Regions from separate parts of the Enterococcus sp. DIV0174 genome, predicted to be linked through region 1. Evidence: predicted binding sites of a transcription regulator. Region 1 holds the regulator's gene; the other holds the start of a gene.

The links. The regulator LexA, encoded in region 1, represses DNA repair genes until DNA is damaged. The targets are predictions, from matches to a motif close to CNAACANNTGTTNG.
Region 2: the regulator LexA is predicted to act here: its motif matches at 4,185-4,198, upstream of uvrB (excinuclease ABC subunit UvrB).

The regions. Positions count from the first base shown of each region.
Region 1 is NZ_CP172881.1:1,541,812-1,552,377, reverse strand. Features, by position in the region: gene recJ (single-stranded-DNA-specific exonuclease RecJ) at 1-1,526, shown strand, start outside; gene IGJ93_RS07350 (adenine phosphoribosyltransferase) at 1,540-2,052, shown strand; gene IGJ93_RS07345 (immunoglobulin-like domain-containing protein) at 2,708-4,930, shown strand; gene IGJ93_RS07340 (hypothetical protein) at 5,218-5,436, opposite strand; gene lexA (transcriptional repressor LexA) at 5,573-6,196, opposite strand; gene IGJ93_RS07330 (DUF896 family protein) at 6,342-6,581, shown strand; gene tkt (transketolase) at 6,691-8,685, shown strand; gene IGJ93_RS07320 (glucosaminidase domain-containing protein) at 8,920-9,807, shown strand; gene cysK (cysteine synthase A) at 9,973-10,566, shown strand, end outside.
Region 2 is NZ_CP172881.1:1,073,855-1,084,420, forward strand. Features, by position in the region: gene dnaK (molecular chaperone DnaK) at 1-104, shown strand, start outside; gene dnaJ (molecular chaperone DnaJ) at 366-1,538, shown strand; gene IGJ93_RS05295 (amino acid ABC transporter ATP-binding protein) at 1,803-2,540, opposite strand; gene IGJ93_RS05300 (amino acid ABC transporter substrate-binding protein/permease) at 2,542-4,035, opposite strand; gene uvrB (excinuclease ABC subunit UvrB) at 4,294-6,288, shown strand; gene uvrA (excinuclease ABC subunit UvrA) at 6,305-9,130, shown strand; gene IGJ93_RS05315 (D-aspartate ligase) at 9,395-10,566, shown strand, end outside.

The DNA of each region.
Region 1 (10,566 bases):
AAGCATTGTTTGCTGAAAGTGGGGCAAAAATGAAAGATGCTGATGAAACGACTATTGGTTTTTCCATCGCACCACGCTTGAATGCGATTGGTCGAATGGGTGATCCTAACCCCGCCGTGGAACTGATGGCGACTTTTGACGAAGAAGTTGCTCAAACACAAGCAAAAAAATTAAATGAAATCAATGAAGAACGTAAAAGCGTTGTTGAAGAAATTACTCAAGAAGCATTAGCGATGGTAAAACCTGCTAACAGTATCCATTTATTAGCGAATAATGGCTGGCACGAAGGCGTTTTGGGAATCGTTGCGGGTAAAATTATGAACGAAACGGGTAAACCCACGATTGTACTGACTTTAAAAGAAGATGGATCTGCCAAGGGTTCCGGGCGTAGTGTAGAGGCCTTGAATCTTTATGAAATGTTGAATCAAATGAGAGATTTATTTACTTATTTTGGTGGACATCATGCAGCTGTTGGTTTGACTATGCCTCAAGAGAACATTGAGTTGTTGCAAGAAAAAATGAATGAGTATGTGAAAGAAAATCAGATTGATCTGACGAAAGGACCAGCGATGAAAATTGATGAGGTGCTTTCGCCTAAAGATGCTTCTTTGACATTATTAGATGAGTTGAAATTGTTAGCACCTTTTGGAACCGATAATCCTGTACCACAATTTTTATTCAAACAAGTGACTGCGACACAAGTAAAAAAGATTGGTGCAAATCAACAACATTTGAAATTCGTTTTAACAGATGAGGGAGAGCAGCTAGATGCAGTTGCTTTTGGATTTGGTTCTCAAGAAAATGAACTGTTAAATGATTCACTTGATATCGTTGGTAAACTCTCAGTTAATGAATGGAATGGTCGAAAAAAAGCACAATTATTGGTTTCTGATTTCGAGGTCAAAGGACTTCAAGTGTTTGATTGGCGTGCAAAACGATTCCGTGACCACGTAGCATTACCAGAAAAAACATGTTATCTAGCATTTGACGAGACAGTTAAAAAACAGGTCTCCCCAAGTATTCGTGAACAAATAGTTACTTTTACAGAAATGGATCAAATGAAGAGTTGGCTGGAAACGAATCAACCAGAATCGCTTGTATTAGTGGATTGCCCAACAGAACTTGATGAGCTGAAAGCTGTGTTTCATGCGGGAACGTTTAGCCGAGTTTATTTATTGGGTATTTCTTCACAGGAAGCTTATCTTAATGGAGTTGGTTCGAGAGAACAATATGCTCGCTTGTTTCAGTTTATTAAAACACAAGATAAAGTTGATATTCGCTATAAAACAAAAGCAGTCGCTCAGTATTTAAAAATTCCAGAAAAATTATTAATTTTTATGATTCAGGTGTTTTTTGAATTGAAATTTGTTACAATAGACGATGGTGTTTTGCAAAAAGTCGCCCATCCAGAAAGTCACCCGTTGACTGAAAGCACTCTGTATCAACAGCGACTAAAGAAAATTAAAGTTGAGGAATTTTTACTACTAAGTGATATTCCTACCATTAAGAAATGGTTAACAACCTAGGAGGAAACAAACAGTGGATTTAAGAAATTATATTGCCAGTATTCCGGACTATCCGTCAAAAGGAATCGTTTTTCGTGATATCTCACCGCTAATGGCAGATGGAGATGCATATCGTGAAGCAACAAAACAAATCGTCGATTATGCAAAGGAAAAACGGATTGACATGGTTGTCGGACCTGAAGCGCGTGGATTCATTGTCGGCTGTCCAGTAGCGTATGAGTTGGGCGTGGGTTTTGCACCAGTTCGTAAAAAAGGAAAGTTGCCTCGTGAAACGATTGAAGTAACTTATGACCTTGAATATGGAACAGATACATTGACTTTACACAAAGATGCGATTCAACCAGGTCAACGTGTGTTGATTTGTGATGATTTGTTAGCAACTGGCGGAACAATCAAAGCAACGATTGAACTGATTGAAAAATTAGGTGGCGTAGTTGTTGGTTGTGCATTCCTGATTGAATTGATGGACTTACATGGCCGTGATAAAATTAAGGGCTATGACATTATTACGTTGATGGAATACTAATAGAAAAAAGTAGATCTTCAGAAATGACTAAGACACAATGTCTGGTCTTTTCTGAAGATCTTTTTTGATGTGTTAAATAATTTTATTCTGGGTTCAATGAAAAAATAAAAGAAAATGACTCGTAATTAACTTGTTCTTTCGTACATAAATAACACTTATATTATAACGATACATTTTTTGTGAGTTCACTCTATTTTCGTTCATTTCAGCAAAAAACAGTTGGCAAAAGAAAGCCTGTGTGAAATTTGATAAGAAACTTTCTTAACAAGTTCACGCTAAACTCTAAAAAAGGTTGATTGGTTACTTCTAAGAATAGTGAAAAGAGAGGTGAATGTCCATAGTTTTGTAAGGATAGAAAGAGTGCTAGCAAAAGGAAATCTTCACTTGATGACAATTTAACTAGTTTACTGAGGAGTGTTGTTAAAGAGAGCATTTACAATAATGAAAACTTTCAAATAAAGGGATTTTGAACAAAAAAAACACCCTAAATATGTCGGATTACTGACATTATTTGGGGGTTGCTCAGCATGGCAGAGTCCATTAATATTCACAACAGATATTGTTTCACTCATTTTTTGAAACCTGGGATCAAAACATGCGTAAACATTCATCGAAAATAATTTGTAAAATAGTTTGTTGAAGGGAAATGATTTTATTGAAAAAAGAACAACTAATAAAAAAGGTAGCATCACCACTCATTTGTGGATTGATGTTAGGTGGGCTTGCTGTCTCAACAATCCAGCCGATTATCCAAGTTCGTGCTGAAGAAAAAACGAGTTCAAAAGCAACAACAAGTTTAACAGAAGAGGCATGGTCGGAATGGTCAGAAGTCACAAAGTTAACAGAATTTGGAAGTTCAGACACAACAGGAAAACAAGTCAAACACAATGGTAAAATTTATGCAGCAACTTGGTGGAAAAATGGGGCTACAGATGTAGCGCCAGGATCAGGTGAAGCAACTTCAACTGGCTGGGAAGAAGTAGGAACAATTGCTTCTGATGGTTCAGTTACTCTTAACGCAGGTGTTACTGCTAATCCATTTGAACCAACGATTGATCCAAATGTTGATCCAAATACTCCGTATGCAGGTGTTGATGCAGGACAGGGTGTGAAGTGGGGCGAGAAGGTTTTTGCGCCGTACATTGATGGTGGTTTGTGGTATAACGGAGAGAATGGGTATCAAGGATTGTATCCTCTTGGTCAAGAAGTGAAGAAATCAAACATCAGTTATGCAAATATTGGTTTTATTGTATCGGACCCAAGTAATCCGAAGACGGCCTCTTTTGGCGGCTATTATAATGTAGATGGCACCGGAACAAATGGTTCAGTTGTCACTGCATTTGCTAATCAAATCAAAGAGTTCCGCGCACAAGGTGGAGATGTATTGGTTTCTTTTGGTGGTGAAAACGGAACGCCGCTTCAAGATGTCTATGATAACGCTGAAGAACTTGCGGATAAATACATTGAGATTGTCGAGCATTATGGATTAACAACGATTGATTTCGATATTGAAGGGGCTCACGTTCGAGACAAAGAAGCTTGGGAAAGAAATAACGATGCAATCAAGATCATGCAAGATAAGTTAGGTGACGAAGCTCCTGACGTTTGGTACACATTCCCTGTTTTACCGACTGGTTTAGTAGGCGAAGGGACAGACAATGACGCGTATAACGTACTACAAGATGCTGTTCAGAAAAAGGTTAATGTTCATGGTGTAAATATCATGACGATGTGTTTTGGCCCGTCATTTGTTACAGGACCAACAGATACATACCATACATATGTCGAACAAGCGTCAGAGAGTTTAGCTGGACAAATAAAACGAATTTATAGTGATGCTAATCAAGACCTAACGGATTCACAAATTTATCAGAAAATTGGTTTAACACCATGGGTAGGAAAATCAAGTCAAGCAAATGAAACATTTACTCAATCGGATGCTAAAGCTTTATTAGCTTATGCAAACGAAAAACAAATTGGAATGCTTTCTTTTTGGTCGTTGAATCGGGATAACGATTTGAATGAAGATTTAAAAAATACAGGACTTGAGCAAGAAACCTATGAATTTTCAAAAATTATGGGTGAATTTGATGGAGATTTAGGTGTAAGAGATCAAGCACCAGTAATTAAAGGAGCAACAAATGAAACAATTGAGTTGAATGACTCGTTTGATGTACTAGCAGGTGTGACAGCTATTGATCAGGAAGATGGCGACCTAACTGCTAAAATTACGACAACAGGAACAGTTGATTCTGCGAAAGTTGGTGAATACCAAGTAACATATTCTGTGACAGACAGTCAGAAGAATCATTCAGAAAAGATTCGGACGATTACTGTGGTTGATCCAAATGCAAATACGAAACCAATTTTTTCTGGTCTAAAGGATCAAACAATTGAAGTTGGAACAAACTTTGATAAATTGGCGGGCGTAACGGCAAACGATCAAGAAGATGGTGACCTGACCGCGAAAATAGCTGTGACAGGAGATGTAGATACTTCAAAAGCGGGCGCGAATGTTCTCACGTATACAGTTTCTGATAGTAAAGGTGAAAAAACAACACAAACAATTACAGTCACGGTTAAAGAAAAAGAAAGTATTCCAGCTTATTCAGCAACGGCAGTTTACGTTAAAGGTGATAAGGTAAGCTATCAAGGAACAACTTACACTGCAAAATGGTGGACAAAAGGAGATACTCCAGGATCCGCACAAGTCTGGGAAAAAGAAATAATTAAAAACGAAGACGGAAGCGTGGATTATTACAAAGGAGGAACTTATGTCGCTGGCGATTTAGTGAACTATAATGGCAAACAATATCTTGCTAAATGGTGGACACAATCTGTACCAGGTAGTGATGCATCGTGGGAGTTAAAAAAATAGTCAACTAATTAAGAAATACAAAAAGGAACTGAAACAAAAATAGCTTAAATAGAAAAAGCCTAAAATTCGTTTTTAAAACGTTGATTTTAGGCTTTTTTAAATTGAAAAATGTGTTAAGAACGACTGAATCTTTCGCTTTGTCCCAGTCTTTTTTCTTTTTGATAAAAGAGTAATAGATCTTATCGAATGAATACTTTGGCTAATCCAAAGTAGAAAACGAGCAATTGCCTTAAATATGATAGCCAGTAGATAGGTGTAACGAACGATTATTTACGTTGGTCTTTCTTTCAAGATTGCCGAGAGCGTAAGTAATGTTCATGATAGAAATGTTCTTCATGAAGCCTACGCTGTTCGGCTTGACGATATTTTTTTTCGTCCCACAACATAAACCACAATGTGAATAACGGAAGAAAAATAATCAATGCCGGTTGGATCCCAAAATTGCCAATCAAAATACCTAAGAATAAAACCAGTAATACCAAGCCAATACGTCTAATTGATTTCATGAATTCTCACCTCATTTATTTATGTGAACGTTTGTTCGTAAAATCATTATACGAATGTTTGTTCGGTTTGTAAAGAGGGAAGAACAATAAAAAAAGAATTGCAGAAATTTTTCTACAATTCTTTGAATGAATCATGTTAATAAATATGGCTACGATAGAGACCAACTACCAATCCCAAAATGGCTACCTCATCTAAAATAATTGGATCTAATAAATCATTTTCAGGTTGTAAACGAAAATGATCTTTTTCTTTATAGAACCTTTTACAAGTTGCTTCATTTTCTGTCGTCATAGCGATGACAATATCTCCATTTTTAGCGCTCTCTTGTTTTCGGACGATAACATTATCTCCGTCTAAAATCCCTGCGTTGATCATACTTTCGCCCCGAATGGTTAGCATGAACAAACTGCCTTCTTCTGAAGTTAAATTTGGTGGTACAGGGAAAAAGTCGGAGGCGTCTTCAACAGCGAGGATCGGCTCACCAGCTGTAACAACGCCAAGCATTGGAATAGTCGATGGCTTGATTCCAATCTGATCTAAACCTAAGTCCGTTAATTCGATTGCCCGTGGCTTTGTCGGATCGCGCAAAATAAATCCTTTTTTTTCTAATCGTGCTAAATGTCCGTGGACAGTTGATGTTGAAGAAAGGTTAACAGCTTCACCAATCTCGCGAACGGTTGGTGGGTATCCTTTTCGGGTTACTTGTTCGTGGATATAACGTAAGACTTCGATTTGTCGTGTTTCAGTTTGTCGGGCCACAAAGTACACCTTCTTTCACTTAATATTTAAATAATACCACATAAAAAGCGCTGTTTCAAACAAATGTTCGTATCTAAATATGGATACCTAGTTGTTTTTTTTGTTTTTTTTATATAATATAAGAAGAGAAAAAGGAGGGCTGATAATGTTATCACCTGAAAAAATTGCACGTATTAATGAATTAGCCAAAAAGAAAAAAGCTGAGGGACTTTCAAAAGAAGAAGAGAAAGAACAAATCTTATTGAGAGAAGAATATTTAACAGCTTTTCGCTCTGGTATGAGACATCATATTGAAGGGATGAAAATTGTTGATCCTGAAGGAAACGATGTTACACCAGATAAATTAAAAGAAATTCAAAAAGAAAAAGGCTTACATGACCGTTAGTGTGCTTTTTGGTAAAAAATACCAAAAAGCATTGATTTTTTGATCTGTATCCGCTAAAATGAGTATGAAATGAATTACAGTAAAAAAAACCTAAATTGGAGGGGTTCTTTTGTTCGACAAAATTGATCAACTAGGCGTTAACACAATCCGCACATTAAGTATTGAAGCTGTACAAAAAGCAAATTCAGGTCATCCGGGTTTACCGATGGGTGCTGCACCGATGGCATATGCACTTTGGACAAAACATTTGAAAGTAAATCCTGTTACTTCAAGAAATTGGGTCGATCGTGACCGTTTTGTACTTTCTGCTGGTCATGGTTCAGCAATGTTGTACAGTTTACTTCACTTATCTGGATATCAAGTAACAATTGACGACTTGAAACAATTCCGTCAATGGGGATCAAAAACACCAGGACATCCAGAAGTACATCATACAGATGGCGTTGAAGCAACAACTGGTCCACTAGGTCAAGGAATTGGCATGGCTGTTGGTATGGCAATGGCAGAAGCACATCTTGCAGCAACTTATAATAAAGAAAACTTTAATGTTGTCGATCATTATACTTATGCTTTATGTGGTGATGGCGATTTAATGGAAGGCGTTTCTCAAGAAGCAAGTTCTATGGCTGGACATATGAAATTAGGTAAATTAATCGTTTTATATGATTCAAATGATATTTCACTTGATGGTCCAACTTCAAAAGCTTTCACAGAAAACGTCGGTGCGCGCTATGAAGCATATGGCTGGCAACATATCTTAGTAAAAGATGGCAATGATTTAGAAGCAATCTCAAATGCGATTGAAGCAGCTAAAGCTGAGACAACTAAACCAACACTGATTGAAGTTAAAACAGTTATTGGTTATGGCGCACCTAAAGAAGGTACATCTGCTGTTCATGGTGCACCTCTTGGAGCGGATGGCATTAAAATGGCTAAAGAAGTTTACGGTTGGGACTATCCAGATTTCACAGTGCCTGAAGAAGTAGCAACTCGTTTCCACGAAAAAATGGTTGAAGATGGCGAAAAAGCAGAAGCACAATGGAATGAAAAATTTGCTAACTATAAAAATGCTTATCCAGAATTAGCGCAACAATTTGAAGATGCGTTTGCTGGAAAACTACCAGAAAATTGGGATGCTGAGATGCCAAGTTATGATGAAGGTCATAGCCAAGCAAGTCGTGTGTCAAGCAAAGACATGATTCAAGCAATCTCAAATGCAGTTCCTAGCTTATGGGGAGGTTCTGCTGATTTATCTGGCTCAAATAATACAATGGTTGCAGCTGAAACTGATTTCGAACCAGGTAACTACGAAGGTCGAAACATCTGGTTTGGCGTTCGCGAATTTGCTATGGCAACAGCGATGAACGGAATCCAATTACATGGCGGTACACGTATTTATGGTGGAACATTCTTTGTATTCACGGATTACTTACGTCCAGCTATTCGTCTTGCTTCCATTCAAAAAGCACCAGTTATTTATGTACTAACACATGATTCAGTAGCAGTGGGTGAAGATGGTCCAACACATGAACCAATCGAACAACTCGCTTCTGTTCGTTGCATGCCAGGCGTTCATGTTGTACGTCCAGCTGATGGCAATGAAACACGTGCTGCTTGGAAAATTGCCATGGAGTCAACAGAAACACCAACAATTTTAGTGTTGAGTCGTCAAAACTTACCAGTTCTTCCATCAACAAAAGAAAAAGCTGATGAGATGGTGAAAAAAGGTGCTTATGTACTTTCTCCTGCACAAGGTGAAACACCAGAAGGTATCTTGATTGCAACTGGTTCAGAAGTTGATTTAGCGGTTAAAGCACAGAAAGTATTAGCTGAAAATGGCAAAGACGTTTCTGTCGTTTCAATGCCAAGTTTTGACTTGTTTGAAGCGCAATCTGCTGAATACAAAGAAAGTGTTCTTCCAAAAGCTGTAACTAAACGTGTTGCAATCGAAGCGGCTGCACCATTTGGCTGGGAACGTTACGTTGGAACAGAAGGAACAACAATTACAATTAATCATTTTGGCGCATCAGCACCAGGAAATAAAATTCTTGAAGAATTTGGTTTCACAGTTGAAAATGTTGTAAAAACCTACGAAGAACTATAAAAAACAAGTAATTTAATTATGAAAGAAGCAAGCTGGGGTAAATTCCCAGCTTGTTTTATTGAGTAAAGAAAGATTGCTGTTTGATTTCTATAGTGTTACAATTTCGTTACATGAGTAGAAAACGTTCAGATTAAATTGAGATTTTGTCAAAATAAACGTATAATTTATTTAATTAAGTTTGTTTTAAGGAGAGAACTTTTATTTAAAGTTTTTTTATTTTGAGGAGGAATACGAATGCAAGAGCTGAAAACCCGTAGCGCCCGTCATCATAAGGCGAAGAAACCTATGGTGATTAATAAAAAAGCCATTGCTCCATTAATGGGGACAAGTCTTTTGGTTGGGCCAATGATGGTTACAGCAGCACCACAAAGTGCACATGCAGATGAACAAAGTGCGAGCCAAACAACAACTGATCCTCAGTCTTTCATTAACCAAATTGGTTGGTCTGCGTCAGAAGTTGCTGCCAACAATGATTTGTATGCTTCTGTGATGATTGCCCAAGCATTACTTGAAAGTGCTTATGGAACATCTGGATTAGCAAGTGCGCCGAATTATAACTTATTTGGTGTTAAAGGAAGTTATAATGGTGCCGTTGTTTATATGCCGACAAAAGAGTATTTAAATGGTCAATGGGTGACGATGAATGAACCATTCCGTAAATACTCTTCTTATTGGGAATCATTCCAAGACCATGCGAATGTGCTACGTTCAACTAGTTTTTCAACTGGTGATTATCACTATTCAGGTGCTTGGAAAAGCAATACGACAAGCGTTTATGATGCTACAGCTTATTTGACAGGTCGCTATGCTACTGACCCAACTTATGGTGATAAGCTAAACTCATTGATTAGTACGTACAATTTAACACGCTTTGACACACCATCAACTGGTGCTGTTTCAAGCACGACAACAACCACGACCACAACGACGACTTCATCTACGACACAATCAAGTTATGATGAAAGCGCGCAGTCAACTGGAACAGGTCAAACTTATACGGTTGTTTCTGGTGATTCATTATGGGGAATTGCCCAAAAATTTGGGATGACTATTGATGATTTAATGGCGAAAAACGGATTAAGCGACTATTCACTAATGGTTGGACAAGAGTTAACTGTTTAATAACTTAAGTCGTTAATCGTTTTGAGATAAGATTTTTTAAAAAGTAGTTTAGATCAAATATCTAAACTACTTTTTTGTCGCATTTTTTAAGACGAAATATTCGCCAGATAGCATGGGGTTGTATTATGATGAAGAAGTAAAGACAGGTCGAAGGGAGAGAGTTTCATGCCACAAATCTATCAAGCAATTACTGATTTGATTGGAGAAACACCAATCGTTAAATTAAACAAAATAGTTCCAGAGGATTCTGCAGAAGTTTATGTTAAATTGGAATTTTTCAATCCGGGAGGTAGCGTGAAAGATCGCATTGCCTTAAGCATGATTGAAAAAGCGGAACAAGACGGAAGTCTGAAACCTGGTGACACAATTATTGAACCTACTTCTGGTAATACAGGGATTGGCTTAGCAATGGTCGGAGCAGCCAAGGGCTACCGAGTGATTATCGTAATGCCTGAAACAATGAGTATGGAACGTCGATTGCTAATGAAGGCTTACGGCGCTGAATTAATTTTAACACCTGGAGCTGATGGCATTTCTGGTTCCATTAGAGAAGCAGAACGTTTAGCAAAAGAACATGATTATTTCTTACCGCTTCAGTTTGAAAATCCAGCAAATCCTGAAATCCACGAAAAGACAACTGGTCCTGAAATTCAAGCTGCTTTTGGAGTAGCTGGGTTAGACGCTTTTGTTTCTGGAATTGGAACAGGAGGAACAATTACTGGTGCCGGACATGAATTGAAACGTGTTTATCCTGAAATT
Region 2 (10,566 bases), 470 kb from region 1:
AAGCTGCACAACAACAAGCGCAAGAAAATCCTGAAGCAGCACAAGGCGGAGCAGACGATGTCGTTGATGCTGACTTTGAAGAAGTCGACGGCGACGACAAATAATTAGTTCCCTAGTGTGCTAGGAGTAGACTAGAACAGAAAAGTTGGACTTTGATGATAGCTGTAGATTCAGTTGAAGCCATCTTTTCTGAAACGTCTACCTATTCGTAAAAAAGAGAAGGCTATGGGGAAAGTCGATTCGACTTTTTGCCACAGTCTTTTTCTTTTGAAAGAATGCAAGTAGCAGTTTTGGTTTCAACTAAAATGTGATATGATTACAAGCGATGTGAATTTGATGTATTAGAACCAATAGGAGGAAAGCCTATGGCAACGAAACGTGATTATTATGAAGTCCTAGGAATTTCAAAAGGGGCTTCAGAAGATGAAATAAAGAAAGCTTATCGTAAACTTTCTAAGAAATATCATCCTGATATTAACAAAGAAGCAGATGCAGAAGAAAAATTTAAAGAAGTGTCTGAGGCTTATGAAATTTTAAGTGATCCGCAAAAGCGGGCTGCGTATGATCAATATGGTCACGCTGGTACAGATCCAAACTATGGCGCTGGAGGCGGAGGCGGCTTCGGTGGCTTTGGAGGATTCTCTGGAGGCGGAGGTGGCTTCGGTGGTTTTGAAGATATCTTTGATTCTTTCTTTGGCGGAGGCGGAGGTCGTTCAGTTGATCCAACGGCACCTCGTCAAGGAGCTGATTTACAATACACAGTTGATTTGAGTTTTGAGGAAGCAATTTTTGGTATTGAAAAAGAAATCAAATACAACCGGGAAGAAGTTTGTCATACTTGTCATGGGAATGGTGCGAAACCTGGGACGGAACCAATTACATGTCAAAAATGTCATGGTTCAGGAACAATCAATGTTGAACGTCAAACACCATTAGGTCGCGTGATGAGTCGTCAAACATGTGATGTTTGTCATGGAACCGGAAAAGAAATCAAAGAACCATGTCCAACTTGTCACGGCTCTGGTCATGAAAAGAAAGCTCACTCTGTGAAAGTGAATGTACCAGCCGGTGTCGAAGAAGGACAACAAATGCGTTTAGCTGGTCAAGGTGAAGCAGGTGAAAACGGCGGACCATTTGGTGATTTATATGTAGTCTTCCGTGTTGAAGAAAGTAATATTTTTGATCGTGATGGTTCAGAAATCTATTACGAGTTACCATTGAGTTTTGTGCAAGCAGCTTTAGGAGATGAAGTTCAAGTTCCAACTGTTCACGGAGATGTTAAGTTAAAGATCCCAGCAGGAACACAAACTGGAACAAACTTCCGTCTTCGCGGAAAAGGTGCGCCTAAACTACGTGGTGGTGCAACAGGTGACCAACACGTGAAAGTGAAACTGATTACGCCGAAGAACTTAAATGAACAACAAAAAGAAGCGTTACGCTCATTTGCTGAAGCAGGTGGAATGAGAGTCGAAGAACAACAAGAAGATGGTTTTTTCGATAAAATGAAGGACGCTTTTGGCGGAAAAAAGCGTAAATAATAAAACGGTGAAGCTGACAAATGTGTCGCTTCACCGTTTTATTACTTATACGTTCAATGTAGTAAACTCTTTTGGAAATAAGCTGAGTAAAAAAGAACTGCGATGAACGCGTCATTCCTTCAGTAATGAATAGTAAAAGGGATAAAAGAAGAGCTTAGTGACGACTGGCTCTTCTAAAATACAAATCAAAAAAGCATCGTCAAAATCTTATTCAAGATTTTGACGATGCTTTTTCATGGGTTGAAACTGTTTCAGGTTCTTTTGTTAAATATCTAAAACTTTATCTAAAAAGTCTTTTGTACGTTCATTTTGTGGATTTTCAAAAATTTGTTCTGGCGTTCCATCTTCAAGGAAGTTTCCACCGTCAATGAACATGACACGATTGGCAACTTCTTTGGCAAATCCCATTTCGTGAGTAACGATGACCATGGTCATTCCTTGCTTCGCAAGTTTTTTCATGACGTTTAGAACGTCGCCGACCATTTCTGGATCAAGTGCAGAGGTTGGTTCGTCAAAAAGCATGATGTCTGGATTCATTGCTAATGCACGGGCGATCGCAACGCGTTGTTTTTGTCCGCCGGAGAGCATTTCTGGTGACATATCTTTTTTGTCAGCCAAGCCAACTGTATCTAATAGCTTGATTGCTTTCTTTTCTGCTTCTTCGCGAGACTCCTTTTTCAAATCCATTGGCGCAAGAATAATATTTTCTAAAACAGAAAGGTGAGGAAACAAATTGAAATGTTGGAACACCATTCCGATATGCTGACGAACGAGATTGATGTTTGTGTTTTTATCCATTAAGTGAGCGCCGTCGATGATAATATCTCCGTCAGTTGGCTCTTCTAAACGATTTAAACAACGCAGAAAAGTACTTTTTCCTGAACCAGAAGGGCCAATGATACAAACGACATCACCTTCGTTGATTGAGACGTTGATATCGTTCAATACAGTATTGTCACCATATTTTTTTACAAGATGTTCAACTAAGATTTTTTCTGACATCTTACTTCACCTTCTTTTCTAAAACTTTCGCTAATTTTGTTAAAGCGGTAATCAAAACTAAATACATGATTGCAATGATTAGGTAAACGTACGTACTTTGGGTTGTACGGGCAACGATAATTTTACCAGCTTGAAGTAATTCGACAACACCAATTGCAGAGATGATTGTTGTATCCTTCAATGAGATAACGAACTGGTTAACGAATGAAGGGAGCATGATTCGAATTGCTTGTGGCAAGATGATTTTTTGCATCGTTCGATTATAAGATAAACCTAAACTTCTTGAAGCTTCCATTTGTCCGACAGGAACAGCATTGATTCCGCCACGAACGATTTCTGCAATATAAGCACTCGCGTTTAATGTCAATGTAATAACGCCGGCAATGAAATCAGGGATTGTAAATCCAACGATACCAGGTAAGCCAAAGAAAATGAAGAAGGCAAGTACCATCATTGGAATTCCGCGAATCACATCAACGTAAATGGTTGCGATTGTGCGTAACGCACGAATTGGTGAAGCGCTGAATAAGCCGAAAATGACACCAACAACTAATGCTAAAGCAAATGATACCAAAGCAAGTACGATTGTCATCCAGAAACCGCGTAATAGTGGTTTATAATTGTTTTTGATCAAGCCAATGATTGTTGATTCATCTTTGGTTGAATCGGCTGACTCATTTGAAGTAGCTACATACTTGTCGATGATTTTGTCATAAGCTCCTGTACGTTTTAACTCTTTAAGACCTTCATTGAACATTGCTAAAAGTTCTTGATTTTCACCCTTTTTTACTGCAAAGGCATACTTACCACCAGATTCTTTTGCAATCGGTGTATCAATTTTTTGGCCTCGTTTGATGGCATAACCAAGGACAGGATAGTCATCCATTATTGCGTCAATCGCACCAACTTTTAACCCATCGTATAGTTGGTCAGCAGCATCAAAGTATTTGATTTTATAGCCATATTCTTCTTCGTGATTACTTAGAAATTCCGCACTTTCGGTTCCGACTTTGGCACCAACTGTTTTTCCTTTTAAATCTTTGTAGGCTTTAATGGATGTATCACTTTGTTTTACACCTAACTGGATTCCGCTATCGAAATAAGTGTCAGAAAAGTCGTAACTTTGTTTACGCTCATCTGTGACGGTCATTCCAGCAATCATGCCATCAGCTTGACCAGATTCTAACGCTTGCAAAGCAGCAGAAAAACCGCGGTAGTCCATTTGGATATTAAATCCTTGAAGCTCAGAAATCTGTTTCATTAATTCAACATCGATTCCTTCATACTTGCCATCTGTATTTTGAAACTCGAATGGTGCAAAGGCAGAGTCGCTAGCAACGACGTATTTGTCTTTTTTGGATTGAATCATTTGCATCGTCTCGGCGGTGTTTGATTCCGTATTTTTTGTTTCTGCTTGGGCAGGATTGCTAGTTGCAAGTGTGACAAATCCTACCATTATGAAAATGAACGAGTAGAATAAATGCTTTCTTTTCATAATTACCTCCTAAATTCTCAATATCTGTTTATTATAGGGGAAAAGTAATGAATCAGACAAGTTCTGAAGCTTAAAAAAATGAAAAAAGCGACAAAACCTAACAATCAATGTTATAAAACCTAACATCTGCAGTCGAGGGAAAGAAGTGGCGAAAGTATGTTCGGTGTGTTATAATTTTTTAGTAAGGAATGCCTTTGCTTTCCTTTTCTTTTTGCAAGTCATAAAATGAAAAGGAATGAATGAAAAGGGGGACGAAAAATGATTGAAAGAGATACCTCTCAACGATTTGAGCTTGTCTCGAAGTACCAACCAGCGGGGGATCAACCTGAAGCGATACGCCAATTAGTTGATGGTGTTGTTGGTGGGAAAAAAGCGCAAATCTTATTAGGTGCAACCGGTACGGGGAAGACCTATACGATTTCCAATGTGATCCAGGAAGTAAATAAACCAACATTGATTATTGCACATAATAAAACTTTAGCTGGACAATTATATGGAGAGTTTAAAGAATTCTTTCCAAAAAACGCGGTTGAATATTTTGTTTCCTATTATGATTACTATCAGCCAGAAGCGTATGTTCCATCTAGTGATACTTATATTGAAAAGGACTCAAGTGTCAATGACGAAATTGATAAGTTACGTCATTCGGCTACGAGTTCCCTTTTAGAGCGAAACGATACGATTGTGATTGGATCTGTTTCTTGTATTTTCGGATTAGGTTCACCTTTTGAGTATCAAAAGCAAGTTGTTTCGGTTCGACAAGGAGCAGAACTTGACCGTAATCAATTGATTCGTAATTTAGTTGGGATTAATTTTGAACGAAATGATATTGACTTTCAGCGTGGTCGGTTCCGAGTGCGTGGTGACGTGGTGGAAATTTTTCCAGCTTCACGTGATGAACGTGCTTTGAGAGTCGAATTTTTTGGTGATGAAGTCGAACGGATTCGTGAAGTAGATGCATTAACTGGCGAAGTGCTTGGAGAAACAGAACATGTCGCTATTTTTCCGGCTACTCACTTTGTAACAAATGATGAGCATATGGAACAAGCCGTTGCGAATATCAAAACTGAACTAGAGTTGCGCTTAAAAGTGTTACGAGAAGATAATCAGTTATTAGAAGCACAACGATTGGAACAACGAACAAATTATGATATTGAGATGATGTTGGAGATGGGCTACACTTCAGGAATCGAAAACTATTCGCGTCATATGGATGGCCGAAAAGAAGGAGAGCCACCTTATACGTTACTTGATTTCTTTCCAGAAGATTTCTTGATTGTCATTGATGAGTCCCATGTAACGATGCCTCAAATTCGCGGGATGTATAACGGTGACCGAGCAAGAAAGCAAATGTTGGTTGATTATGGTTTCCGTTTGCCTTCAGCACTTGACAATCGGCCGTTGAGATTAGAAGAATTTGAGCAACATGTCCATCAAATTATCTATGTTTCAGCTACACCGGGACCTTATGAACATGAGCAAACAGATACAGTGATCCAGCAAATTATTCGTCCAACCGGTTTATTAGATCCAGTGATTGAAGTTCGCCCTATCATGGGACAAATTGATGATTTGGTTGGTGAAATCAATGAACGCGTGGAGAAAAACGAACGTGTTTTTGTGACGACCTTAACGAAAAAAATGTCTGAGGACTTGACGGATTACTTTAAAGAGCTTGGTATCAAAGTTAAATATCTACACAGTGATATCAAAACACTTGAAAGAACGGAAATCATTCGTGACTTACGTTTAGGTGAATTTGATGTTTTAGTTGGGATTAATTTATTGCGTGAAGGATTAGATGTCCCTGAAGTTTCGTTGGTAGCCATTTTAGATGCTGATAAAGAGGGCTTCTTGAGAAGTGAGCGTTCACTTGTCCAAACAATTGGACGTGCAGCGCGAAATTCAGAAGGTAAAGTAATTATGTATGCTGATAAAATAACGGACTCCATGCGATCAGCAATGGATGAAACGGCACGGAGACGTTCGATTCAAGAAGCTTATAATGAAGAACATGGGATCGTACCGAAAACGATTATCAAAGAAATTCGTGATTTGATTTCTATTACGAAAGAGGCAAAAGATGAATCAAAAGGAACCGTTCAAGTTTCTTACAATGAAATGAGTCGAAAAGAAAAAGCTGATTTACTGATGAAATTAGAAAAAGAAATGAAAGATGCTGCGAAAGCTTTAGATTTTGAAACTGCCGCTAATTTACGTGATACGATTTTAGAATTGAAAGCAGCAGAGTAAAGAGCAGGAGGACGAGATGGCTAACGATAAAATTATTATTCATGGCGCCAGAGCGCACAACTTAAAAAATGTAGATGTAACAATTCCAAGAGATAAATTTGTAGTAATTACAGGGTTATCTGGTTCTGGGAAAAGCTCATTAGCTTTCGATACACTTTATGCAGAGGGACAACGACGTTATGTCGAAAGTCTCTCAGCCTATGCTCGTCAGTTTTTGGGACAAATGGATAAACCAGATGTTGATAGTATCGATGGCTTAAGTCCGGCGATTTCGATTGACCAAAAAACGACAAGTAAAAATCCTCGTTCAACGGTAGGAACAGTAACGGAAATCAATGATTATCTGCGTTTGCTTTTTGCTCGTGTGGGACACCCAATCTGTCCTAATGACCACATTGAGATTACCAGTCAATCGGTTGAACAAATGGTTGATCAAGTATTGGAATTGCCAGAACGGACAAAAATCCAAATTTTAGCACCAATTGTTGCAAAGAAAAAAGGGCAACATAAAAAAGTATTTGAGCGAATCCAAAAAGAAGGTTACGTTCGTGTACGAGTGGATGGCGATACCTTTGATATTACTGAGGCTCCTGAACTAGAAAAGAATAAAAAACATGATATTGCGATTGTTATTGACCGAATTGTGGTAAAAGAGGGCATTCGTTCACGTTTGTTCGATTCTTTTGAAGCAGGATTACGTTTGGCAGATGGATATGCCTTGGTTGATGTGATTGGTGAAGAAGAAATGTTATTCAGTGAACATTACTCTTGCCCGTATTGTGGCTTTACAGTTGGTGAACTAGAACCACGACTATTTTCATTCAATGCGCCATTTGGAGCTTGTCCAGATTGTGATGGACTTGGTTTGAAATTAGAAGTTGACCAAGATTTAGTTATTCCTGATCGTGCGAAGACCTTGGCTGAAGGAGCAATTGTTCCATGGAATCCAATTAGTTCTCAATACTATCCTCAAATGTTGGCGCAAGCGTGTGAAAGCTATGGAATTGATATGAACACACCGTTTGATGAGTTGCCAACAGAGCATCAAGAAATTGTTTTGAATGGGACGGATGAATTATTCCATTTCCATTACGAAAATGATTTTGGTGGTGTGCGTGATGTTGAAGCTTCTTTTGAAGGCGTACTAAAGAATATCGCGCGTCGTTACCAAGAAACAAGTAGTGATTTTACGAGAGAACAAATGCGTCAATATATGACTGAATTAACTTGTCAAACATGTAAAGGATTACGTTTAAATCCGCAAGCATTGTCTGTCAAAATTAATGGAACAAATATTGGTGAAACAAATGAATTGTCAATCAAAAAGGCAGTTGACTTCTTCTCTAATTTAACTTTATCAGAACAAGAAACGATGATTGCTAAACCAATTTTAAAAGAAGTTAATGATCGACTATCATTCTTAGAAAATGTTGGCTTGGAATATTTAACTTTGAGTCGGGCTTCTGGAACACTATCTGGTGGGGAAGCGCAACGTATTCGCTTAGCTACCCAAATTGGCTCAAATCTTTCCGGTGTTCTGTATATTTTGGATGAGCCATCGATTGGATTGCATCAACGTGATAATGATCGTTTGATTGGTTCATTGAAGAAAATGAGAGATTTAGGAAATACCTTGATTGTTGTGGAACATGATGAAGATACCATGCGAGCAGCTGATTATCTGATTGATGTAGGACCAGGCGCGGGTGAGCAAGGCGGACAAATCGTTGCAGCTGGTACACCTGCGGAAGTTGCGAAGGATCCTCATTCGTTAACAGGACAATATCTTTCAGGGAAAAAGAAAATTGCTGTGCCAACAACGCGTCGTCAAGGAAATGGTGAAGCAATTAAAATTACTGGAGCAGCAGAAAATAATTTGAAAAATGTGACCGTGGAGTTTCCTTTAGCAGAATTTGTGGCAGTCACTGGTGTCTCTGGTTCTGGAAAAAGTACTTTAGTTAATGGTATTTTGAAAAAAGCTCTTGCACAAAAATTAAATCGAAATTCAGCTAAACCGGGTAAATTCAAAACGATTTCTGGCTATGAAACGATTGAAAAAATCATTGATATCGATCAAAGCCCGATTGGTCGGACACCAAGAAGTAATCCAGCAACCTATACAAGTGTCTTTGACGATGTTCGTGATCTTTTTGCACAAACAAACGAAGCCAAAATGCGTGGCTATAAAAAAGGGCGCTTTAGTTTTAACGTAAAAGGTGGCCGATGTGAAGCTTGTCGGGGTGACGGAATCATCAAAATCGAGATGCACTTTTTACCGGATGTCTATGTTCCTTGTGAAGTTTGTCATGGAAAACGATACAATTCTGAAACATTGGAAGTACGTTATAAAGGGAAAAACATTGCTGATATTTTAGAAATGACTGTTGAAGATGCTGTAGAATTCTTCCAACATATTCCTAAGATTCATCGTAAATTAAAGACAATCGTGGATGTTGGTTTGGGTTATATTACAATGGGGCAACCGGCAACAACATTATCCGGTGGGGAAGCACAACGGATGAAGTTAGCCAGTGAGCTACATAAAATATCTAACGGAAAGAATTTTTATATTCTTGATGAGCCAACGACTGGACTACATGCAGATGATATTGCACGCTTACTAGATGTTTTGCAACGTCTAGTGGATGCAGGAAATACAGTATTAGTGATTGAGCATAACTTAGATGTCATCAAAACGGCAGATTACATCATTGATTTGGGACCAGAAGGTGGTGATGGTGGCGGAACGATTTTAGCCACTGGAACACCAGAAGATATTGTCCAAGTAAAAGAGAGTTATACTGGGCGATACCTAGAAAAAGTGATGAATGAAAAGGTCTAAAAATTAAAAAATGGTGATATGGTTAAAAAAACTTTAAAAGATGATAAAACACTTGTTTTTTTAGATAGCATCTTCTAAAATACATTACAAGGTAGTTCTTTCTACACTGAATTGGTATAGATAAAAACTTCCTATAAGTTCAATCCGTTCAAAAAAGAATTGAGCAATCGGAGGAGTTTCCTTTGATTGCTTTTTTCTTTATGGTATGATATTCCTTGTGTAGTTAAATAAAGAATCAGTAGATTAATGAGTAAGTGAGAGATTGTGATGAATAGTAATGTAAATGAAGAATTTGTTCCTATATTATTAGGAAGTGATATGAACGTCTATGGTATGGCACGTTCATTTAATGAAGCTTATGGTAAAGTGTGTCAAGCATATGCTTCAAACCAACTTGCGCCAACTCGTTACAGCAACATCGTGAGTGTCGAAGTAATTCCAGGTTTTGATAAGGATCCAGTTTTTATTGAAACGATGCTACGCTTGGCAAAAGAAAAATATTCAGATCAAAGTAAAAAATATTTGTTGATTGCTTGTGGAGATGGATATGCAGAGTTGATTTCTCAACATAAAGAAGAACTTTCAGCATACTTTATTTGTCCGTATATTGATTATTCATTATTCGAACGATTAATTAATAAAGTAAGCTTTTATGAAGTTTGCGAAGAATATCAACTTCCTTATCCCAAAACATTGATTGTTAGAGAACCAATGTTAGTGAATGGCCGCTTGGAACAAGACTTGCCATTTGAGTTTCCAGTAGCGTTAAAACCAGCAAATAGTGTAGAGTATCTTTCTATTCAATTTGAAGGACGAAAAAAAGCATTTATTATCGATAATCGTGAAGAATTTGACTTGATTTTAGGACGAATTTACGAAGCCGGATATACAAGTGAAATGATTGTTCAAGATTTCATTCCTGGAGATGACAGCAATATGCGCGTGTTAAATGCCTATGTTGATGAAAATCATCAGGTTCGGATGATGTGTTTGGGACATCCACTTTTGGAAGATCCAACACCTGCATCAATCGGTAATTATGTCGTAATCATGCCTGATTACAATGAAAAAATTTACCAGACAATCAAGAAATTTTTGGAAACAATCGAGTATACTGGTTTTGCGAATTTTGATATGAAATATGATCCACGCGATGGAGAATACAAATTATTTGAAATTAACTTACGCCAAGGACGTAGTAGCTTCTTTGTTACGTTGAATGGGCTAAATTTAGCGCGCTTCGTTACAGAAGACAGAGTATTCCATGAACCATTTACAGAAACTATTTATGGTACGAAAGATTCCGCAGACGCAAAACTATGGCTGGGCGTACCTAAAAAAATCTTTTTAACATATGCTAGAGAGAACGAAGATAAAAAAATTGCAGAAAAAATGATTCAGGAAAAACGTTTTGGTACAACTGTATTTTATGATGG